One region of the Desulfosediminicola sp. genome, then DNA from elsewhere that is predicted to be linked to it. Evidence: riboswitches for the same ligand, from Rfam matches in the RefSeq annotation. Region 1 holds a riboswitch; each other region holds the start of a gene.

Region 1 (8,197 bases):
ACAACCGAGGGGCAGATCTGGAATTGCAACTATTACCAGATAGCCCAAAACACAGCGCCCCTGGCATACGACAGAATTTTAATAAGATACTTAAATTCTCAATTCTATTTTGGAGAACGTTTCTGCTGATGCCGCGGTTGTCTGGGGCGCGTTGTTTTTGGTCCGTCGGCTTTTTCAGGTGCCTCGATGATGGGATGCCCCATAATAAAAGGTGATCCCACTCAATGTGTGGAAGGTGGTTGAACGTATTCTCCATATTACTTGAGAGGGCCACAAACTCACGTAACGATCGTGGCTGGCAGGGGAAAGAGGCAGGCTCTTCGACCAGAAGTGCGTTAGGCTGCGTGCTGTGAATGAGGGCTTTCTTCTTGATTACAGTCACTCCACTGTGCGACCATATACTTTGGGTGCGAGCAGGTTGGTGTATCGCTGAAAGGGGTCCGGAATCCTTTGAAGTGTAATGTGGAGCGCTGAGGAATATACACAAGCACTGCCGGGCGGCAGGCAACGGGAGATGACAAAATAAGGCTGGGGGCCAGGCAGATTATGGAATTCGTCGACGGGGTTTTGTTAATAAAATCATTTCTGACGGTTACAATCGGTATTGTCATATTGTTTCTGGGTAAACGGTTAAACGATGCTGTGGAAGTCCTGCAGGAATATAGTATTCCCGAGCCGGTCACAGGGGGCCTGATCTGTTCTGTGCTGATTGCAGTCGTCTATCTGGCGACAGGAGTGGAAATTGAGTTCGACCTGGCGGCACGGGACGTCCTGCTGGTCTATTTTTTTACGACCATAGGTATAAATTCGAGTCTGAAAGATCTGCTTAACGGTGGTAAGCCGCTCATCATCCTCCTGGTCATAACCATCGGGTACATGTTTGTACAAAATATCACCGGTCTCAGCGTGGCGAAATTCTTTGGCTTGCAGTCCCAGGTTGGCTTGCTGGGTGGATCTATCTCCCTTATTGGCGGGCATGGCACCGCTATTGCCTGGGCGCCGCGGGTGGCGGAGGGTTATGCAATATCCAATGCTATGGAGATCGGCATTGCCTGTGCCACTTTCGGCCTAATACTGGCAAGTCTCATGGGAGGCCCGATCGGTAAATTGCTTATTACCCGCTATAACCTCAAGCCGGCAGTGCAGGAGGCAATGGATGTCGGGGTGTCAGATGAAAACAAAGCTGATGAGAAGATAGACTATCTGGCATTTCTCGATTCGGTGCTGGCAATTCATGTGTGTATTATCTTCGGCTTGATCCTCAATGAAGCCATAGGTAAAGCGGGCCCGCAGCTACCTCTTTTTGTGACCTGTCTTTTCGCGGGCATCATCATAACGAATTGTATACCGGAATCATTCCCGAGGTGGTCGGGGACCAGATGGCCAAGCAGAAAACCCTCCATCGCCCTGCTTGCAGATATTTCTCTTGGCACCTTTTTAGCCATGTCGCTGATGAGTATGCAATTATGGACTTTGGTCGATTTAGCCGGACCGATATTAGCCATTCTGGCAGCGCAATTACTGGTTGCAGTGCTGGTTACTCTTTTTATCGTTTTTCCGGCAATGGGTAAGACTTATGATGCCGCTGTCGTCTGTGCGGGTTTTGGCGGTATTTCTCTCGGCTCGACTCCAACCGCAATGGCGAATATGTCCTCGGTTTCAAAGCGTTATGGCCCGTCTCATTTGGCTTTTGTCATTGTGCCGCTGGTATGCGCATTCTTTATAGATCTTGTGAACGCGGTGATGATTCCGTTCTTTTTATCAAACTTTTAGTTCTGGGTCCGGAAGGGGAGGGGCAGACCTTGAAATGAGGTGCCAACCCGGTTTCCTCTTCAGTTCAGGCTGTGCTGTATGGGCTCATGAGAAATTTGGGCTAAAGCAGGATCACCTGGTCGCTGGCGTCCATCAATTTGTCGGATAGCCGTCTTTCCCGCCGGGTCAGGTCTGACTCGGCGAAAGTTGTGCCATAGTAGGCGTTGATGATCCTGGTGGCACTCATCTCCAGCGTCTTGAGAAACAGGTCAAACTTGCCGGACTGCAGATAGAGGGTGGCATCATTGACAAAAAGGATGTCACGTCTGTCTGCCCTGAACTCTTCAAACAACTCTTCTATTTTTCGCGCATTTTCCGTGGCCAGCTGCAGGGTGTGGGCAGCGTCCCGGCCCATGGAACGCGGGGCGGCAATGTCGGCGGTCAGATAGAGAACCGGGGTGCCGGAATCAAGAGCAAGCTTGCCGCCGATTCCGGCAACCGTTGCCGGGGCCAGATCCAGAACAGCCATCTGCCGGCCATAGCCTGCCTCTAAAAACCGCTGCAGAATCAGGCCGGTTTTGGTGGTCTTGCCTGAATTGACATCTCCGGCAATCAGCGTCTGCCGGTTGAGATACTGTTCAATATGGTCAGTTGTCATCATGCGATCCCGATTTTGGTAAGCAGAAACCGTACTGCCAGAAATGAGGTGACCAGCAGGGTGAGGCCACCCATCAGGTTCAGCAGTGCTGAATTTCGCAGGCTGACGTCAGACCTGTTCAAGAGGTAGAGAATGATCGCAATGATCAGCGGGGTGCCGGTAAGGCCTAAAGCCAGCATCAGGGGCAGGAGCAGGAAAAAGCCGCCCTTTACGAAAGGGCCGAGCATGCTGACCAGGCAGCCTGCTATTATGGCAGCCGCAAAGCGCTTGTCCCTGACATCCAGCTCCCATCCCATCTTGTCCGAGATAAAATAGGCCCCGGCCATAAAGGTGGGGGAGAGGGTGGTCAAGGTGGCGCACCACAACCCGATCATAAAAATCTTCATCGCATTGTCCCCCAGAAATGGCCTGAGGGCCAGGGCCGCGTCCGTGGCACTGGTCACCGCTATGCCGTTAGGATGGAGAACCGCTGCCGCCACCAGAAAAATGGCCACACTGTAGAGACCGAGGGCCAGGCCCATGGAGGTAAAGGTGTCGAACCGGGCCAGCGAAAGCTCGCTTTGTTTCCAGCCCCTGGCATTGGTATTGTACGTATGCATGCCGATAATGGTGACATGAACGGCTCCGCCCATGATAGCCGCCATCATCATGGCCGCGTTGAGCCCCCCGGGAAGATTGGGACGAAGCCCCTGAACAATACCAGGCAGAGAGAGTTCCGCCATAAAGAGCGTGGCCACAAAACAGGCAACGACAAAGAACACCAGGATTTTACAGAGCGTTTCAAATTTCCGGTATCCCTTGCGCACCAGAAATACCGAGATCAGTATGCCGTACAACATGCCCCAAAATGGGGTGTCCACGCCGGTAACCAGAGAGGTGATGCCCGACAGCGCGCTCATGAGCACCATTGCCGCCAGCCAGGTTGCCAGCAGCGCGTCTACCGTGAGTACCCATGCCCAGCGTTTCCCCAGGTGTTTTTCCGTTGCGGCAATAATCCCCTGACCCTCAAGGATGCCTACCCTGGCCGCCAGATACTGTGCGGTGGTGCCGAATACCGCACTGAGGATCACTACCCACAGCAGCTGATATCCATAACTGGCACCGGCAATGGCCACGCTGGCTAATGTCGCTGGGCCACAGGCAACTGCGCTGATAATCCACGCTGGCCCCATCTCTCTTGCATATCGAACGTATTTGACTGGCATGGGCTCTTCTGTTCCTTAAGTTCTGGAGAGCCGGCAACGGCTGCTCCGGTTTTCATGAACGCTCTTTTCTTTCGGGTAAAATGGTTCATGATAGCGAGACTGTCTAAGGAAGGGGAAGCTTTCTACGATGCCGGAAAGAACATTCCAGCGGGAAAAGCGATCTCCGAATTTCTTGCGACAGTGTGAACTGTATCAAGTTCGATGGGTATGATCTCAGCTCTGCAGACATTGCAAAACACCCCAATCGGAACGTGGAATTACTAATGATTTATCAACTAAAAAGCAAATCATTTTGAATCATGGGCGGCAAACAGCGGGCTAGCTGACCGATGATTCTGAGCTGGCCTTGTTTCTTGCCCGGATGCAAAACAGCTGATGCGCTGGGTGGTGGCGCTGTCTGAATGGTGCAGTCTTAGCAGATGAGCGGTGGCTGGTTTATTGCGGATTGGCAGAAAGTGCCGGTTGCCGGAAATAGTGTTGATCTTCCCAGCGCAGCATGGTCAGGAACCTGCCCCAGACACAGCCAGTATCCAGCCCGATGACGTTGTTATCATTGTCGTGGCATCCTTCCAGGGAGGCCCAGTGGCCGAAAATCACTGTTTTTTCCAGGGCGATACGTTGAGGTGAGGCGAACCACGGATGCAGGCCATTGCCGTTGATCTTGCCTGGCGACAGCTTGCATTTCATATCCAGACGTTGGTCGCTGAAGCAAAGACGCATCCGGGTGTAGGCATTGATGATATACCGGTATCTCTCTATACCCGATAACTCTTGATCCCAGGAATCCGGTTGATTGCCGTACATCTGTTCAATAAGCCATGGCCAGTTTTCACTGCGTAACAGGGTCTCGATTTCCCGCGCATTGTCTCGGGCAGTCGGTAGATCCCATTGGGGGGAGATCCCGGCGTGACACATGACAAATTCATCATGCTCTGCCAGCAACGGTTGTTGACGCAGCCAGTCAAGCAGTTGATTTTTATCAGGCGCGGTCAGGATCGGTGCGGTTTTGTCTTTGGGCCTAGGTGGAACAAGGTCGAGGGAGACCGCGAGCAGGTGCAGATCATGATTGCCTAAAACGACGGTTGCACTGTCCCCAAGACTGTGCACGAATCGTAATGTTTCTAGTGATTCAGGGCCCTTGGCGACCAGGTCGCCGGCAAACCAGATACTATCCTGCTGTGGATTGAAGGCTGCTTTTTCAAGCAACAGCTTGAGTTCAGCAAGGCAGCCTTGCACATCTCCCACAATATATGTCGACAAAATAACCTCACTCAGTTGGAACCGTTGAATAGCGCCGGGAAGAAGTGTTCGATTTAAGACGCAAACATCAGGCCATGTACATTACGCAGGACACATCGCCCTGACCTTATTTCAAAGGGTGTTTCTACAGCATTGCTGCCAATACTGTAAACAGATTAATCATTGTGGACGGGATGAGGCTGGAGGGTGATAATCAAACGGAGTCACAATCAAACACCAATTAAACCGGGGCAGACCACGATATAAATTTATAAAGCTACCAAAAACCTGTTTTGTCTCCGGTAGATGGCTTGAACAGAAGGCGACGTGCATAGGTCTGCACTATTCAAATAATCGTTATTTTTCTTGACTTGTTTACCGCGTCATATTGTAAACAGCCCCTTCTGTTTTGCAGCTACTAACATTTTCACACGACATCGCTCATGTAAGGCAGTGTTCCGGGTTTACTGTGTCTGCAAGAAAGATTGAGGACTATGCCCACTTTATGGGTGTGTTTAACATATCATTATTGAGTCGAGCATTTGTGAAACCGCTTATCAGCGGAAATGCCAGTACGTAAAGGAGTTATGGTAATGGGTGCAATATTCGGCATCGATTTCGGCACATCGAATTCAGCACTGTCAGTAAATATTGATGGGCAGACAGAAGCAATTGAGCTTGATGAACACAACACCAACACAAAACTTTTACCATCAATTATCTTCTATGATTATTTCGAAAAAGAATTCCTTTTCGGCCAGCAGGCAATTGAGCGATATATAGAAACTGATGCGGAAGGCAGATACATTCAGTCTGTGAAGACATATCTGCCAGATCTTAACTTCAAAAGCACCGACATAGCAGGCACCACACATTCACTGGAGCAGCTCGTCAGCCTTGTACTGAAACACATAAAATCGAAGGGCGAAAACTATCTTAAAAGTGAGATAACCGATGCGGTGATTGGTCGCCCTGTAGTCTTTTCAGAAGACAAAGAGAAGGAAGAACTGGCCGAGAAGCGCCTCCTGGATGCTGCACGACTGGCAGGATTCAAAAATATATATCTGGAATATGAGCCGGTTGCCGCTGCAAGCTTTTATGAACAGACATTAGACGCTCATCAGGAGCAGCTCGTTCTCATTTGTGATTTTGGTGGTGGTACTTCAGATTTTTCCGTTCTTAAAGCCTGCGGCAGAAATGAAAAAAGTTACCTTGAGAGAAGGAAAGATATCCTCTCTCTCGGCGGCTGTACTGTTGGCGGTAACACCCTTGATTCAAGCCTGATGTGGTCAGAGGTCGCCAAAACATTCGGTAAAAATGTCAAGCTTTCCTACCCCATGACCAGGAACGTGGTCAGTATGCCCGGTTCGATAATGAACAGACTGCGAAAATGGCATTTAATTCCGCAGCTCAATACCCCCAAAACGATGAGATATCTGCATGAAATAGAACGGTTTGCCGACGAGCCACAATGCATTCGGAACCTCATTTCATTGATTGAGCACAATCATGGTTATTCACTGTTTAAGGCGATTGAAAAAGCGAAAATTGAACTTTCCGGCAGAGAGCAGACGGTGATTGAGTATAAAGACTACAATATTTCAGTCCACCAGCCGGTTACCATAACTCAATTCAATAAGACCATAGCAAACGACATCGAGCGTATCATACACTCGATAAAGACCACGGTCAGCAGCGCCGGTCTCGGTAACAACCAGATAGACAAAGTGATGTTGACAGGTGGAACATCAAATGTCCCTCTCATTAACAGCTATCTCACCGCCACCTTCGGAAGAGAGAAGATTATCAATACAGATGCGTTTACCAGTGTTGGCCAGGGGCTCGGCTTTTGCGGCAATCAATATATGTAGTTCATGGTTTGTAACGAAAAGGGTCAGAGTGGAATTAGTTGTATCAACTCGTGTAATTTTAGTCAGTCCCTTTTAGATTTGCCTCCATCAGGTTAAACCGGTGCCATCACAATTGTGATTGTCACCGGCTTTTTTGGGTTGTTCGCATTTGTAATGCTCATAAGTAGGAGTTTATTACGTGTCAGCTGAGCGTCGCAAGCACCACATTGCAGGGGTAAGCTGGGATCCACAGTGAGTTTGTGCGTAGCTCTCATCTAATTTCGTTTGCGTCCCAGTGCGGTCTATACGCAGTTAATCATGGGAATTATAAGCTGGAGAACTAGAAATGACTGATAGCTTGCATAAACTTCGGGTTCGGCACTTGCAATACGCCGATTCTGAGGGAGTAAAATTATCACCGACCAGGTTTTAGTCCTTGTTCTGGTACGTTCTCCAATAATTATTGTTGGAGGTGTGTTGGGTAATGCTCAAAATAAAAGAGTATCGCAGGAACTTTTTCGCCTAATTGTTCTGGCGCTAATGTTCTTAATCGGTTTACGACTTTTATGGCTTGCATGATGTGAAAGAGCGTGAATCCGAAGGTGAACCGCAGGGGGTATAAATAAGACCAGCAGCCCCGGTTATCTTCTGCTCTTTGACTGTTGTGCACCAGATGGGCAAACCATGACTGCAATTCAAGGCAATTCCGTAAGGATATCTAGAAACCTTCCTCACATATCGGGTACGATCCTTTCAGCAGCTCCGGGCCTGAGCTTAGAGCTTCGTCTGTAAACCGACATATTTTTGAACAGACGCATGTAAGAAGTTGGTCTCGACTGGTTTGGTGATATAGTCGTTCATGCCGGCTTGTATACACTTCTCTTTATCGCCGGCCATTGCAGTTGCTGTCATCGCAATAATCGGAATATTCGCCTTGCTCGCGATAGGGTTGGCGCGAAGTGTCCTGGTTACCTCTAAACCATTCATACCCGGCAACTGGATGTCGACAAACGCGATATCGTAATCCTTTTCCCGTAGCAGCTTTAAACCTTCCTCTCCGGTTCCTGCCTGGTCAGTTTTGCCTCCGATTTTCTCCAACATAGACGATATGACGATTCTGCTGACGAAATCATCTTCGATGATCAGGGCATTAAAAGAACCGATGTTTTTTGTCTGTTCCAGGGAATCAAGCAAAGAAACGTTATCAGCACTCTGCTCCTGAAGATAAAAAGGTAAGTTCAGGTAAAAGCTTGTTCCCACCCCTTCCTGGCTGGCAACGCAGATACCGCCCCCCATCAGGAGAACAAGCTGCTTGACAATAGCAAGGCCAAGCCCCGCTCCCTGTTGGACCGTTTTGCTCTTCATTTGGGTGAAAGGATTGAAAAGATTGGGGATATCATCTTCAGCGATCCCAATGCCGTTGTCAGAGACTGTGATCAGTAAGCAGACTTTCTTTGGGGTCCGATGTATCGTAGCGATTTCGGTGTGAATAT
Region 2 (8,197 bases), on a different contig from region 1:
TGTATGTCCCAATGGTGCTTTGAGCCTCGATAAGGACAACTATCCTGAAATCGATCTCGACAATTGCGTACAATGTGGACTTTGTGCCAAGGTTTGTGCGGGCGGCAGTGTAAATTTTGCAGAACTGTCTGAGATAACCTTTGGCCATAAAGAAGCAACTATAGATTTTGACGACCATTTTCTGCAGTCGACTATTGGTTATGCGACCGATGAAAAACTCAGGACCGGTGGAGCCAGTGGCGGCGTAGTATCCGCCCTCTTGTGGAACATGCAGAAAGAGGGAACGATTGATGGTTGTATCGTTACCAGGATGAGTCGCGAAAATCCATGCCGCGGGGAATTATATATCGCGAAAGGTTACGATGAGATACGGCAGAGCCAGCAGTCAAAATATGTTGTAATCCCGGTTAATTCATTGTTGGCGAAATTACGCAATTTAACGGGTCGCTATGCTATTGTCGCCTTGCCCTGTCAGGTGCATGGCCTTCGGCTGCTTTAGCATGAAGTTCCGGCCTTGTTTAAAAAAATAATGTAATTATTGGGCTACATTGCGCTACCACCCTGGAACCCAGTTGCGACAGAAAGGCTCCTCAAACTGTCTCTGCGGAAAAAATAAAGGAAAGGATAGATTCCTTGCTTATGAAGCTGGGGAAAAAGAAAGTAGTTCGTTTACCTTTATGGAAATTCCTGTCTTCTGATTTTAGGGTGCCCTTGATCCGTATCAGACAGTCTTTAAAACGGCGACGCTTCAAGCTTTTGTAAGCCGGGTGTGAAGGGAAGCTGCCGGGTGCTATCGGGTATGAAGGATTGGTGACTGTTCTGATTCTGTTGATAGTGGTGCATAAGAGACGTACTTGTCTAATATTCGGTAATAGCATGGAAATGGATCAGTTTTCGCTACGCCAAATGCAGGGAGGCAGGGAGACTGGGATACGGTTGTAGTTTTTATGGCTCACGATTCTTTTTGAGCCCGGGTATATCACGCTCTCAAATCAGTTCGATCGCTTTTCATATCATTTTAAATACTGCTGGAATGTTATTGTAAAACATCTCAAGAACCGGGGGGATTAAATGATTAAAGAATGGTCAGAAAGACGTGTGCTGGTCGCAATCTACATGCTATTGCCCATAATCACTGTAATGGCCCTGGAGCGGGTGGTATTCGCGAATGATAATGATGAAAACAGTACACCTGTTTTTTTGCCTGAAGTCAGCATTGGTTTGGGGTATCGAAACGACCAACTTTCTTTTACCATAGCTGGTTTTGAGGGCACTCCAAACGTTCTGTCAGAGCTGGAGTGGGATTCTGTGGAGAGCATGGTCCTGACCGGTGATGTGCGTTGGTGTACTGAAACCCATATATATTTCCGTGCACATGCTTTAATTGGCACAATTTATTCCGGTGACAGTCGCGATTCGGATTACGAGGGCGATAACAGGACAATGGAATATTCACGTTCCTATGCAGATACAGACGACGGTTCAGTTTTTGATGGGAGTTTCGGGTTGGGCTATAGCTTTGATGTAGCTCTTCAGGAACCAGGTACGTATTGGCGCTTCATCCCGGTGATTGGCTACGCATTCCACACCCAGGAGTTTGAAATGACCAATGGCTATCAGGAGCTATACATTGATGAGGATGGAATCAGTTGGCCCCCAGGACCGTTTGACGGGCTGGACAGCAGTTACGACAGTGACTGGAGCGGGCCCTGGATCGGAATAGAGCTGGAATGGAGACCAGCTGTAAAGCACAGTCTTATAGTCGGGTTTGAATATAGCTGGCTTGATTATGAGGCTGACGCGACCTGGAACCTGAGAGAAGATTTGATGCAGCCGACAAGCTTCGAGCATGATGCGGATGGCAGCGGTGTCAGTCTCAATACTGAATATCGATATGACGTTACCAGGAACTGGTATCTGGGACTTCAATTCTATTACTACAACATGAGTACTGATTCGGGGACAAAAACAACCTATGCGGCCGATGGCACAATTTACAAAAGCAAATTCAACGGGGCGGATTGGGAGTCTTACTCTGCTTTAGTTAAGATGGGATACTATTTTTAGTTCCGGGTGAATAAGATTGTAGATTGCAGGGTAGAGAAACATCTATCGTTTCCGTTGCATCGGCTGCTGAATTTATTTTAAACAAAAAAGGCTTACGAATAGATCGTAAGCCTTTGGCAATTCTGGAGCGGGAAACGGGGGTCGAACCCGCGGCCTTCAGCTTGGGAAGCTGACACTCTACCACTGAGTTATTCCCGCAAGAAAGTTGAAGAAGTATAAAGTTCTTGTTTGGGGTTGTCAACTAAGACGTTGTGGTAGTTTTTGTATGAAATTCGGCAGGGTCGGCAATTACCAGGTAAAGTGGATCAGAACGACGTATTTCGTTTGCTAATGCTGAGGCTGATCTTGTATTTGAACTGCAGGAAATATCAAAACCGGGTGAATCTTAGGTCTCTAAGCTAAGAACTGGTTTCTTCTGGAATAACAGGAAGGCTGCTCTGAAAGACGGGAAACAGTAAGTTACTTCGAGGTATATCAAATCACTACAGTGTCAAAGGAGTTGGCTGTTCTGCAGCCAACCCCCTCTGGCAGTTTATTTGATCTTAACTACATTCTGGGCTGAAGGGCCTTTAGGGCCTTCAGTGACCTCAAAACTCACGCGCTCGCCTTCTGCGAGTGATTTGAAGCCGGTAGTCTGAATTGCGGAGTGATGAACAAAGACATCCTTTCCACCATCCTGCTCGATAAATCCAAATCCCTTGGCATCATTAAACCATTTAACTGTTCCTTCAACCATTGTGACAACTCCTGTGTTAGTGTGGGGCGAAACTGCCCCGTTTTCCAAACTCGATATTCTCTTTTCCAGGATATCGAGTCTTAACCCGCTTCACGGGTTAATTCTGTACTGATATTTCTGCTATTTATTCAAAAAGCAGTACCGTATGATAACGGCTTTATCTGCGTTTCTTTCCTTTTTTCTGAGGTTTGGCTTCACGGCAAACGAGTTGACGGTGCTTATACTCGTGTCTGTTGAGATCTTCCATGGCTTTATGTCCCTCGCTTCGAGACCCCATTTCAATAAAGGCAAAGCCTTTTGATCGTCCGCTGAAGTGGTCAGTCACAAGGTTTGCGTTGACGACTTCTCCGTATTGGGTAAATAGAGCTAATACCTCGCTCTCGCTGATATCATAGGGCAGGTTGCCTATAAAGAGCTTCACTCAGGATCTCCTGTTTGCTGTGACCAGCGGCGAAATGTTGTCGGCAACAAAATGCGATAGGGCCGCAAGTAAGGTGTCGAGAACCACGAAGCGTGATCTTGATTTATAGAATGAGGGTGTCAGAATCCAGGCCATACCGGTAAGCTGATAGTCCCCATGAGAAAGCTATTGCTGCTGCCACTGGTGAAATTTTCAGGTGTCCATGAATGTGTCGGGCAGTATCGGGTGGGAGGGATTAAACCCGCGATTTTCGGCCTGGAAGAAACACGATTTCGACGCTGTATAATTTCAGCAGAATACATTAAGAAATATAGATGTCTCCTTAGATATTGTCAACGGATAAGTCATGTTAGGTGTTTGGGGTTGCTGCATGAGTGCCACAGGTTGCAGGGAGTATTAACGCAAATGTTGTGAGTAGTTTCGCTGTCAACCAACCATTTGACATTCCATTTATGATATTCTATAAATGTTCAATATAATTTGCAAGGGGTGGCTGATAAGCCTGAGATGATACCCTTTGAACCTGATCTGGTTAACGCCAGCGTAGGGATGCACGGATGATTGTTGTATTCATATCAGATTCTTCATCGGTTTTCGGCTGAGCAATCCCGCTCAGACATCTCTTTTTCTGTTGCCTCCTGTTTTCATTTAACGTGCCTGTAAACACCAGATTGTCATGGGCGTTTGCTGTGCAGATATTGCCAGCTCCAACGGCAATAATTTACCGAGGAGGGAACCAATGTCCCGGAACGGCACTCCTGCTGAACGTGCAGCAGAAAACTTGCAGAAAGTTCGAGCTAATAATCCGCTTATTCATAATATCACCAATTTTGTGGTGATGAATTCAACAGCCAATGTGCTTCTGGCGGCAGGGGCGTCGCCTGTCATGGCCCATGCCGAAAATGAGGTTGAGGAGATGGCCGGCTTTGCCGGAGCGTTAGTACTCAATATTGGCACCCTGACTGATGCCTGGGTCGATTCAATGGTGAAGGCCGGCAGGAAAGCGTCCGAATTGGGCACTCCGATAGTGCTTGATCCGGTTGGCTCGGGTGCAACTGCACTTCGTACTGCTGCCGCCAAACGAATTATTGCTGATACGCAGGTAACCGTGATCCGCGGTAACGCTTCAGAGGTACTGTCATTGCGTGATGCTGATTCTAAAACACGAGGCGTCGATGCGCTTCATTCCGTGGAAGATGCGGCAGGCGTTGCAGGGATTCTTGCCGGGGAGCTAGGAGTTACCCTGGCAGTTACCGGACCGGTGGATCTTGTTACCGATGGCATGCGGGTGCTTCGCGTTGAAAACGGGCATAAGCTGATGCCTTATGTAACGGGCACCGGCTGTGCGGCAACAACCATAATTGGTGCTTTCAATGCGGTAGACGATGATCCGGTCATGGCTACCGCCACAGCTTTGGCCTATTTCGGTCTGGCTGGAGAAATGGCAGGTGAAATATCCAAAGGACCGGGGAGCTTCATGGTCAACCTTCTTGACAGTCTCTACACAATTACGCCGGAAGATCTCCGCACAGGCTGTCGAATTTGTCCATGAACAAATTCGAGTCTTGCAGCATTTGAAAAGGAAGCACTTTATGAAGCTGAACTATTCAGTCTACCTGGTTACAGACCGGGAGATGGCCGGAGAGTGTAATCTGGCAGATATCGTGGTTGCTGCAGTCAGCGGTGGAGTAAGTTGCGTGCAGATAAGGGAGAAGAATCTGCCCACACGCCAATTTGTGGAGGAGGCAAGGGGGCTGGTTGAACATCTCAGGCCACTTGGGATCCCGCTCATTGTCAACGACCGCGTGGATGTCGCACTTGCATGCGATGCAGACGGTGTGCATCTCGGCCAGAATGACATGCATATAAAGGATGCCCGTTCTTTGCTGGGAGGCCAGAAGATAATAGGTATATCGGCGGAATCCCTGGCTGACGCCAGGCGGGCCGAGCTGGAAGGGGCTGATTATATCGGCATCAGCCCGGTCTTTGCCACAGCGACTAAAACAGATATTGCCAAGCCTCTTGGCCTGGGAGGGGTTCGAATAATCCGTGACAACGTACAACTGCCTCTGGTGGGCATTGGTGGGATCTCTGCTGCCAATGCAGCCGATGTCATTCAGCACGGCGCAGATGGTGTGGCGGTGGTTTCGGCGATCATTGCTGCTGAAAGTCCCGAGGCTTCGGCCCGTGAGCTATTGCAGCAGGTGACTTCAGCAAAAAGGATCGTTTAAGTATGCAAGAGTTTCATTTGCAAAGTTGTACCACTCCGCCTGCTATTCATTTTGACTCGATTTCCCTGTCGTTTGATGGAGAGTTATTGTTCAGCGATTTCAGTGCCACAATTGGGGCCGGTAGTTGTACCTGCCTGCTCGGTCCTAGCGGTTGCGGAAAGTCGACATTGTTGAAAATTGTATCAGGTAATCCAGACCTCAGTTACAGCGGGCGGGTTCACTTTAATGGCGTCGAAAATCCGGGGATCAGTTGGATGGCGCAGAGTGATTTGTTGCTCCCATGGCTGTCGGTGCAGGAAAATGTGCTTCTTGGAGCCAGGTTGCGCTCTGAAATAACCCCGGAGTTGCGCGAAATGGCGGGACACCTTCTAGATGAAGCGGGTCTTGCCGATCAGGGTGAGAAACTACCCGCCGAACTGTCTGGTGGTATGCGACAACGTGTGGCGTTGCTCAGAACCCTGTTGGAAGACAGGCCGGTAATCTTGATGGACGAGCCATTTTCGGCTCTTGATGCCCTGACCCGTTTGAAGCTGCAGAATCTTGCTGCCAGACTCACCAGGGGGAAAACCGTATTGATGGTCACCCATGATCCAATGGAGGCTATGCGTCTTGGTGACAAAGTGATGGTTTTGCGCGGACGGCCTGCAGGGCTTGTCGCCTCTATTGAAATGGATGGAGCAACACCGAGAAATCCTGAGGACGGTCAGGTTCAGCAGGGGTATGTGAAGTTGTTGAAGTTGCTTATGGAGGAGATATGAGAATCCTGCGCCCGGTTATTCTTGCTGCAGGACTTTTGCTCCTCTGGCAATTGGTGGTGGTGCTCAGCGGAGTGCCGAAGTTCATCCTGCCCGGGCCGATTCCTGTTGCCAGGGCGGTCGTAACGCACTGGTCAAGTCTGCAGGGCCATTTGCTCACAACTTTCAGCGAAATAGTGCTGGGGCTGATTATCGGAACCGTCCTTGGCAGCATATGTGCACTCACCATGTTTCTGCAGCCCCTGGTAAAACGCTGGCTTTTACCTGTACTCGTGGTGAGCCAGGCTATTCCGGTCTTTGCCCTGGCACCTCTTCTGGTGCTCTGGCTTGGTTATGGTATGGCGTCTAAAGTCGCCATGGCTGTTCTGATTATTTTCTTTCCGGTCACATCGTCGTTGTATTATGGGATGCAGCGTACGAACCGGGAGCTTCTTGAATTGGCGCGTATTATGGGAGCCCGGCCGCTCGCTGTACTGCGCTGGATTGTGATTCCTTCAGCTTTACCGGCCTTTGGTTCAGGCTTAAGGGTTGCGACCGCTGTTGCCCCGATAGGTGCGGTGGTTGGTGAGTGGGTCGGTTCAAGTTCAGGGCTGGGGTACTATATGTTGCATGCCAATGCCAGAATGCAGGTTGATGTGATGTTTGCCGCACTGCTGATTCTCGCTTTGGTGTCACTCGGTCTCTATTTCATTGTGGACAAGTTTGTTGTGTATATTCTTTTTTGGGAGAAAACAGATGGAAGTGTTTAAAAAAATACGTAATACCGTGGCGGCATTGACTGTTGCCGCAATCATTTTCCCGGTTCAGACTATGGCCGCAGAGAAGGTGACGGTGCTGTTGGACTGGTTTGTTAACCCTGATCACGCCCCGCTCTATGTGGCACTTGAGAAGGGGTACTTTGCGGAAAAAGGTCTTGAAGTCGAGCTTATCGCGCCAGCGAACCCTAACGACCCTGCCAAGCTGGTTGCAGCCGGTAAAGCAGATATTGCCGTATCATACCAGCATCAACACCATATGCAGGTCGAACAGGGATTGCCGCTGGTCCGTATTGCAACTTTAGTGGCGACTCCGCTGAACTCACTGGTCGTCCTGGAGGATGGGCCGATCAAAACCATCGCCGATTTAAAGGGCAAGACCATCGGCTATTCTGTTGGCGGGTTCGAAACCGTGCTGCTGAAAGTAATGCTGGAAAAAGAGGGATTGACGCTTGATGACGTAAAGCTGATCAACGTCAATTTTTCCCTTTCTCCTTCCTTGTTCACCGGTCAGGCCGATGCGGTTATCGGTGCTTTTCGAAACTTTGAATTGAACCAGATGGATATTGAAAAGCGTCCTGGCAGACCATTTTTCGTTGAGGAGAACGGTATTCCGGCCTACGACGAGTTGATTCTTGTAGCGAATAAAAACAGTCTTGCCGAGCCAAAGTTGAGAAAATTTGTCGATGCAGTGGAGATGGGGGTACAGTACCTGGTCAATCATCCTGATGAGAGCTGGCAGCTTTTCATCAAAGGGGACCGCAAAGATCTCAATGATGAACTTAACCGCCGGGCCTGGGTAGATACTCTTCCTCGTTTTGCTCTCCGTCCCGGAGCACTTGATAGTAAGCGTTACCGGGTGTTTGGTGAATTTTTAAAGGAGCAGGGAGTAGTCTCTTCGGTCCCTGAGCTTGAAAAAATTGCTGTAGAATTGCAGTAGCACTTTTAAACCGGGCTTGCCGCCTCGTGGTGAAGCCCGGTTTTTGTCTGATTTTCCCACCCTAATTTCTCCTGTCGGCTTCCCCAAAGGTCATCTTGAACTGAGTTCATATAACGGCGCGCCGCTAATCTTTGCCGGTACGTTGCATGGGGGGGCTGTCTCACTAAAAAAGGTGAGAGATCATGTCAGCTATCTGGATTATTCAAAAATTCAGGACGTTGCTGACAATGCAACGCCCTTACATTCCTGCTTCTACCGTTGGAAAATCGTTCAGGATAATGAAAGAGTGGCG
Region 3 (8,197 bases), on a different contig from region 1:
TCTAAGCGGTATAATGAACGGCCAGCAGACCTGAGAGGATACACCTCATAGCCGGTCTGCTGGGCACTGCTTCACAATAGAGAAAAATTATTTTCTTCCCCCAGCCTGCGGAATATCAACCAGCATCCTGTTTTATATGACAGATTGATAACTGCAACCTGGTTCTCATCTCATTTCCCCTCTGAACGACTCACCAACGCAAGCTATAGATATTGATTTTACAGGCCAAATCTGAGACGATACTGTTACTCTTTGAAGTCAATTGCCTTGGCTTAAATACGAGCACAGGATCATAACGTTTCAGGGGTGTATCCATCCCCTGCCCACGGAGGAGGGAGCGACAATGACCAGGCGGCTCAGGAAGCATTTTTTGTCGGCAACTCTGCTGGCACTCGTAATGGTTTGCGGATGCGCCACCACGGAAGGCTATAAGGACGTGGTGAACGCCTGGGTGGGGCAGCCGGAACTGGAACTCACCCAAACCTGGGGACCGCCCCAACGAACCTACGAAACGGAAGAATCAAAATTTCTCGTTTACTATTTTCAACGGGATATATACTTTCCCGGCTCACCCACCACCTACCAGAACTATTTTGATGAGAGCGGCACTGCCTTCCGCCAATCTTATGGTGGTGTACCGGACCGCACTCAAACCTATAGCTGCGAAACATTATTCGAGGTTATCGACGGGATTATAGTGTCGTGGAGTTTCCGGGGAAACGACTGTATTGCCGAGGAGCAGGAGTAGTCACGATATTTCGAAAGCAATCAATCCGCAATTATTTGAATTAATAGAGTTAAGAGACCAATCAAACCAGTAGATTCTCGCCCCAGTTCTCCTGCCTGGCTATTGTGACTTTCTGAAACATATTGGTCAGTAAATCGATAAGCATTAACTCTCCTGAAAGCGGAGTACCCACACCAGCAATAAGCTTGATCGTTTCTGAACCCTGCAAGTTGGCAACAATTCCCGGCAACACTCCCATCACCCCTTGCGGCTGGGTAGCATTTTTTACCGACTCGCTATACGGGTACAGGCAGCGATACGAAGGCCCCCCCTGGAAATTAAAGACGCTTACCTGACCACTATACTCACGGATAGCTCCATAAACATACACTTTGCCGAGCCTGACACAGGCATCATTTATCAGATACCTGGTGAAGAGATTGTCACAGCCGTCCACTATAATATCGTAATCTTGAACTAACTCCAGAGCGTTCTCTTCGAGGAGTCTGCATTCATTCGCCCTGATGGTGATATGCGGATTGAGTGCCTGCAGCTTTTCTTTGGCAACGTTCACCTTGGAGTGGCCGACATCTTCTGACGAATAGAGTACCTGCCGTTGCAGGTTCGAGACTGAGACCAGATCATCGTCTACCAGCCCGAGCGTGCCAACCCCTGCCGCTGCCAGGTATAGAGACAGCGGCGAACCGAGACCCCCTACTCCCACAATGAGCACCCTGGCCTTTTTCAACTTCTGCTGACCGGCTTCACCGACGCCATCCAGGATAATATGACGGGCATATCTCTCTTTTTCCTGCTCCGACAATATCATTCCTTCTCCTCTGCACCAGCTGTCATTATGCTATCCCAATCTTTCCAGACCGGCTCATACCCCTGGGCTCGAATCATCTCTGCGACCTCTGCCGGGCTCCTGTCATCATCTATGGTAAACTGCTCCAGCTCACCGCCGGGATTGGCATAACCACCGGGCTCGGTGCTCGAACCCGCACTGAATGAGGTAGCCCCCAGCCGAACCACATTATCACGAAACCTTCTTCCCTCACGGGTGGAAATAGATATTTCCATCTCAGGGGCAAAGAGCCGGTATGCACAGATCAACTGGACCATCTGCCTGTCATTGATAGGATGATTTGCTTCGTAACCGCCAGCATGCGGCTGCAACCGGGGAAGGGAAATAGAGTACCGGGTTCGCCAGTACGTCTTCTCCAGATAATGTAGATGCATGGCTGTAAAAAAGGAATCGGTGCGCCAATCCTCCAGCCCGAGAAGACAGGCCAAACCAATTTTGTGAATCCTGGCCCTGCCGAGCCTGTCGGGAGTTTCCAGCCTGTAACGAAAGTCCGCCTTACTGCCGAAAGGGTGATATTCGCCGTATTTTTCCCGGTTGTATGTCTCCTGGTAGATACAGACAAAATTCAGACCTGCTGCTGCCAGCTTTTCATATTCGTGCTGCTGAAGCGGCTGCACTTCAATTGCCAACTGGGAAAAATCATCACCAATTTCCCTGAGCACTTTAAGAAAATAATCGGCGTCCGCAACCTGGGGCGCCTCGCCACTGACCAGCAGAATATGGGAATATCCAAGCTTCTTTATGGCCTTAATTTCCTGTCCGATTTCCTCCATATTCAATTTCTTTCTACCTATGGCGGTCTTGCAATTGAAACCACAGTAGACACAACCGTTAGTACAGTAGTTGGAAAGATAGAGCGGAATATAGAGCTGGATGGTTTTACCAAATCTTTTCTGGGTAAGCTGCATCGAGCGCTGGGCCATCTCTTCGAGAAATGGCGCCGCCGCAGGGGAGATCAGAGCCTTAAAATCATCAAGCCCAAGACGTTCTTTGGCCAGGGCTCCCCGCACATCACTTTCCGTTTTAGCAACAATTGAATCGCTGGTTGCCTGCCAGTCATGGCGGATTAATTCATCATAAAAACTCATAACACCCCCTTACTCATTATCAAGAAACGCAGTTAAGGGACTGCTCGCCTCGGCATTGTCGCGTACCTCTGCCAGTCTCGCTTCATATGCCATACGACCGGCTTCAACCGCCATTTTAAAAGCTTGTCCCATCTGCACCGGGTTGGGTGAAACGGCAATTGCGGTATTGACCAATACAGCATCGGCACCAAGCTCCATTGCATACGCGGCATGGGATGGAGCCCCTATTCCCGCATCAACCACAACCGGCACCTGTGATTGCTCGATAATGATTTTCAACATCTCTGCAGTCTGGATACCTTTATTGGTGCCAATTGGTGCTCCCAAGGGCATCACCGTTGCCGCCCCGGCCTCTTCCAGCCTCTTGCAGAGAACAGGATCTGCCTGGATATATGGCATAACGATGAACCCCTGTTTTACCAACTCCTCGGTAGCCAGAAGCGTCTCAACCGGATCAGGCAGCAGGTATTTAGGATCGGGGTGAATTTCCAGTTTCAGCCAATTGGTACCAAGTGCCTCTCTCGCCATCTGGGCCACAAAAACTGCCTCCCTGGCATTACGCACGCCAGAAGTATTTGGCAGCAACTGAAGCCTCGGATGATCGAGATGACGCAAAATATCATCATTGCTATCGGCCAGATCGACACGCTTCAGCGCCACCGTCACCAACTCACTCTCCGACGCGATGATGGCATTGCGCATCAGATTGTTTGAAGCGAATTTGCCGGTTCCCGTAAAAAGACGGGACTCAAATATGCGATCTGCTATTTTCAAAGAACTTCCACTCACGATTCTTCTCCTGATTTAGATAGTAACAACGCAGGATATGCGAATATAGTTTTGGGATTACAGGTAATAATGAGAGAATCTACAGGACCTGTTGCCTGATGGCAGCTATCCTGCTCTGGGGATTTTCGGCATCAAGAATGAGTGATGAAATGGCAACACCATGGACACCTGAAAAAATAAGCGGTGCGATATCTTCAACCGCAATTCCGCCAATGGCGACAATTGGAGTTGTAATCCCCCGCTGCCGGCATTCCTGTATTATGGTCCGATACCCCTCAAGCCCAAGAGTCGGGCTCAGATTCTTTTTGGTCGAGGTAAATCGATACGGCCCAAGCCCGATATAATCGACGCCTTGCTTGTGTCTCAGCTCAATATCTGCAAAAGTATTGCATGTCCCGCCAATGATCGCCGAGCTACCGAGCAAATCCCTGGCCATTTGAGGCTCACCATCATTCAGGCCGAGGTGAACGCCGTCGGCACCAAGTTCCGCAGCCAGCTCAATGTCGTCGTTGACCATAAATGTTGCCTTGAAACTGCGGCAAATTGCGGCCACCTCCTTACCTACTGAAAGCTTCTCATCCCGATCGGCATCTTTAAAACGAAACTGCAACCAATCTATCCCTGCGCGACAAACGACCTCAGCCTGCTCCGCAAGATTGGAATCAGGGCGTGGGTCTGTAATAAACTGAATTTTTCCAGCAATCATAATAATTCTATTTTTATAAGGAATTTAAGGTACTCTAATCGTGGCGACCAGACAGAATCGTGGCTCAGATTCGGTCGGCAATCTTCTGCAAATCGCAAAAAGAACTTACCCGCTCGACCACTCCTTCATGCTGCCAGATAGTGCCAAGAGCGGCAGCACCCCAGCAAATACTGGAGGAAAGTTCAGGAAGCTTTTGTGCAGTTATGCCCCCCAGGGCAACCAGTCTTCTGCCGGAACTGTTCGTACAGTTGTGCAGTTCATCAACAGAAACTGCCGACAGATACCCCTGCTTGGACACCGAATCAAAAACCGGGCTGATAAAGAGATATTCATAGATTCCGGTCAAACACTCGACTTCTTCTATGGAATGGCAGGACCTGCTGCGACTGTAAGCAGGCGTGGTACTACACGGATGGATCGATCTGGAGGGAAGATGAGCTCCGCGAAGCTGGTATTTTTCCAACAAATCATAATTGGAATGGATCATTATCCTGGGGTGGTGAGCCGGATCAATCCCATCCAGCAACTCAGCCATCTGAAGATTACTCCACCCAGGTTTACGCAGGTGTAAAATCTCAAGGCCTGCTGAAAATAATGCGTTAATTGTCTCTGTCTCCGCACCATCAAAACCGGGAGTGGAAATAACCAGCAGTTTCATCTCAGCCCCCCTGAGTCGCCATAACAAGCATTACTACATCGCCGTCAGACAGCGCATGGACTGGCCAATTATTCTTAGGGATAACTGCATAGTTGACGGCTACTGCGAGACCTTCTTCCGTCATATTCAGCAATTGCAGAGCATCCTTTACGGTGGCCTCTTCGGCCAGCGCATACTTCTGATCATTAATTACAACGTGCATGATTTACTCTTATTCATTGTGCTGAATGTATATAGCTTACAAACTTTGCCGCAAAAGGCGAAAAACAGAGACCAACACAATTCAAATCGAGGGGGGGGGAGGAGGTGGAGAAAAACAATGATTCCCTACGCCGGCATTACCCGGATCAGGTTAAGGGTATAATCTCAGCTCGTAATCCACGGGCACCCCTGTTCTTTGAAATGTAGCTTGTTTATTACTGTATAGAGCAAAAGAAAGCACGAAAAAAACTGACACAAATTGATGAGCGAAATTGGGCTGGCTTACAATTATTTGATTCAACAAACTTAAAATTTTAACCCAAAATGGGCCATGGATATGGATCCATGGCTCCTCCAACTCTCTCTGAATTGTAACGCATAAAATTTTCTAAATTATAACTACAAAGAAAACAGGCCCTTTATCATAATATTGATAAAGGGCCTGTATATACATCAAAATGTTTTCTGATTACCTCTGAGAACCAGGAACCACCGGCCGGGAGTGAGGCGTGGGGCATCACATTTATGTGTGAATGAACCGGCAACTACGACAAGCTATTTTTTTATCATTCGGTACCCTAAAAGTAATAAAACGGCACCACCAGTAGCTATGAGCAAGCTGGAGAAGTTGAAACCGGTTACGGTGCCGAAGCCAAGCCTGGTTGAAATGAAGCCACCCACAAAGGCACCTACAATTCCGATAATAATTGTTACAATAAAGCCACCGGGATCAGCCCCCGGCATAATAAATTTCGCTAACAAGCCCACAACCAGGCCAAGGAAAACCCAAGAGAGAATACCCATATCCTGCCTCCATAATTTAGCACTACTTTCATTTGAAATGACTTCTCGAAATAGATGTAGAGGACTGACGTCTCGACAAGTCCCATCTTGCTATTATCACGAAAGAGCAAAAGCTTGCCCACATAGCCTAACATTAAAAACGCTTTCACTCATGTCCAGCAGGCATTTGTCATACCCCAGTGGCAGAGTCGGCTAGTGCACATTTGATAAAACACTGCAATTCCCTGCCACCAGCCTATATCGAGAAATAATACCATGAGATTGACATATTACATTACCTAGAGCCACTCCGGAGGAGGAGTAACACCGGTAATGATGCAGTAAAGAAAAATTATTTCAACGGTCTTTTTTACCGAGTCTTGTCCTCAATTGCCAGAAACCAGCTTTGGCTCCGGGTGTCTCACATTTCGAATCTGACGGTATGACGCCAATGGACCCAATTTCGATTATCCAGAGCCTTTCTGATAATAGACCCATAATACATGTCACGAACCACACCACATTTTCGACCTGTCGTGCGATACCTCTCTTGATATTTTTCAGATTAGCTCTGAAGCTCAGCAAAAGCTGGTCAGGAGTTAGGCGTGAGATGGCAGGCGATTACGGTGTGAACATTGAATTCAATATGTTCTTCACTTCATACGCTGAATATTACATCGTAAAATCGTTGCCATCAAAGCTGGCGGTGATGTAGTCCTTCCTCCCCCCTTTTCATCTCCCATCACAAATCGTAATCTGAGGTTCAATCGCAATATAATTTTTTTTTAAAATTTTTCCGTCACTTACACAACCATCAAACCACCTGCAATTCGAGGCAATTCAAGCGATAGTCACCTAACAACTTAAATACGTTTAACAAGTATGCCGTATTTTACATTGACACTACATTAATTTGTTATAAATATAACTACACCTAACTGCTATAAAGAGCATCAACGGCTATTTACACGAACTACAAGATAAAGAGAGCATTATCCGCCAAAACCTCCACTGCTCTTGTGCCCCCCAAATACCTCAAAAGGACTGTGGAAAAAGAGAAACACCCAAATAAACCAGAGGGAGAATATGATATGAAACTTTTACAGGCTTTCTCAGTTGTTAGCTGCAGCTTGGGTCTTTTGACTCTGACAGGTTGTGGCGGTGGCGGCAGTTCAACCGATACAGCCAATGACATAGCCCCCCAACCTTTTTCTGAATCAGGATTATCCGCCGGATTTGATGTTGAGATAAGTGACGGTACTGTTACCGTTACAGACCAAGGTATCAGCTCTAATTCCACAGCAGAAATTGAATATAATTCCAATGGCGATGTGCAAAGTGTGTCAGTCACCACCCCTAAGGGAACCATTGATTGGAATGATAATTCCGGCACAATAAACCCTATCACAGATAATTCAGTGATACTTGTTTCAAGTGACGATAGATCCAAGCTGGGAGCATTTTCAGATCCATATAATGCAGGCTTCGACTATCAGACTTTTGGTATATGGTTTAACAAAGTTGACGATTCCAACAGGTCTTTTGAGGCAATCACAATAGGTACACTAACGCCTGACAGCGCAATCCCCTCGACAGGAAGTGCGACATTTAATGGATCAACAACTGGTTTTTATATAGATACGGGATATGACGATCCGTTTCTTACGCAAAGTGATTTGGAACTTACCGCAGATTTCGAGAATAGAAATGTGACCTTCACTACAAGTAATACTCAAAAGTACAATTTGGCCAATACTGCTGGATTCATCGATGCTTCCGACCTTGATATAACCAACAACACCTTAAGTATCAGTGAGGGATCCAATAAATTTTCAGGGCAATTAACGACGGATAATGGACTTACAGGCGGTGCAGAAGGAAAGTTTTACGGGCCAAATGCTGAGGAAGCCGGTGGAGTTTTCTCATTGGTTAGCACATCAGGCGATTCAGGATATGTTGGTAGCTTTGGAGCAGTAAAATAAGTCAATAAATTGAAATTTGCTCTATGACATACAAAAGCCTCTTTTTTCTGGCTATGCTGTTACTGGGAAGCGGAGGCTTCTTTTTTCCAGCATCTGCTGTCGCCGCGCAAAAGGTAGTTCTCCAATCCGACGCAACAGACCCGCTGCAGGTTCTCTTTGAGGTTGGCCTTGTGGAGCTCAACAAGGGAAACACCGAATCCGCAGTCCAGATATTTCAGGCCCTGGCCCAGCAATCACCAAGCCCTCGGGTTCAGCTCGAACTGGCCAGGGCTCTCTACCTTGATCACAAATACCGATCAGCGAGAGAACTCTTTAACAGCGTACTGGACAGGCCGAACATCCCCTGGGCTGTCAGAAGAAACATTGATGTCTATCTTGATGAGATAGACTCACGA

Evidence for each region. A riboswitch is a leader RNA that binds a small molecule or an ion and turns the genes downstream of it on or off. The one in region 1 is predicted to bind thiamine pyrophosphate.
Region 2: another riboswitch for thiamine pyrophosphate. It lies ahead of thiM (hydroxyethylthiazole kinase); the one in region 1 lies ahead of ACN5NT_RS05300 (NRAMP family divalent metal transporter).
Region 3: another riboswitch for thiamine pyrophosphate. It lies ahead of thiS (sulfur carrier protein ThiS); the one in region 1 lies ahead of ACN5NT_RS05300 (NRAMP family divalent metal transporter).

Annotation. Positions count from the first base shown of each region.
Region 1 covers NZ_JBLXGE010000002.1:540,471-548,667, reverse strand. The annotation lists gene gltS (sodium/glutamate symporter) at 547-1,773, shown strand; gene ACN5NT_RS05305 (hypothetical protein) at 1,874-2,413, opposite strand; gene ACN5NT_RS05300 (NRAMP family divalent metal transporter) at 2,410-3,615, opposite strand; TPP riboswitch at 3,767-3,868, opposite strand; gene apaH (bis(5'-nucleosyl)-tetraphosphatase (symmetrical) ApaH) at 4,051-4,875, opposite strand; gene ACN5NT_RS05290 (Hsp70 family protein) at 5,448-6,725, shown strand; gene ACN5NT_RS05285 (PAS domain S-box protein) at 7,479-8,197, opposite strand, start outside.
Region 2 covers NZ_JBLXGE010000014.1:38,290-46,486, reverse strand. The annotation lists gene ACN5NT_RS19740 (coenzyme F420 hydrogenase/dehydrogenase beta subunit N-terminal domain-containing protein) at 1-499, shown strand, start outside; gene ACN5NT_RS19735 (hypothetical protein) at 1,072-2,067, shown strand; tRNA gene ACN5NT_RS19730 (tRNA-Gly) at 2,191-2,265, opposite strand; gene ACN5NT_RS19725 (cold-shock protein) at 2,600-2,803, opposite strand; gene ACN5NT_RS19720 (RNA recognition motif domain-containing protein) at 2,961-3,224, opposite strand; TPP riboswitch at 3,700-3,791, shown strand; gene thiM (hydroxyethylthiazole kinase) at 3,964-4,776, shown strand; gene thiE (thiamine phosphate synthase) at 4,817-5,455, shown strand; gene ACN5NT_RS19705 (ABC transporter ATP-binding protein) at 5,458-6,213, shown strand; gene ACN5NT_RS19700 (ABC transporter permease) at 6,210-6,959, shown strand; gene ACN5NT_RS19695 (ABC transporter substrate-binding protein) at 6,946-7,905, shown strand.
Region 3 covers NZ_JBLXGE010000006.1:203,882-212,078, forward strand. The annotation lists gene ACN5NT_RS11940 (OmpP1/FadL family transporter) at 1-5, shown strand, start outside; gene ACN5NT_RS11945 (hypothetical protein) at 344-748, shown strand; gene ACN5NT_RS11950 (HesA/MoeB/ThiF family protein) at 810-1,556, opposite strand; gene thiH (2-iminoacetate synthase ThiH) at 1,553-2,683, opposite strand; gene ACN5NT_RS11960 (thiazole synthase) at 2,693-3,472, opposite strand; gene ACN5NT_RS11965 (thiamine phosphate synthase) at 3,552-4,178, opposite strand; gene ACN5NT_RS11970 (thiamine phosphate synthase) at 4,243-4,836, opposite strand; gene thiS (sulfur carrier protein ThiS) at 4,838-5,038, opposite strand; TPP riboswitch at 5,144-5,238, opposite strand; gene ACN5NT_RS11980 (GlsB/YeaQ/YmgE family stress response membrane protein) at 5,593-5,841, opposite strand; gene ACN5NT_RS11985 (transferrin-binding protein-like solute binding protein) at 6,867-7,802, shown strand; gene ACN5NT_RS11990 (surface lipoprotein assembly modifier) at 7,826-8,197, shown strand, end outside.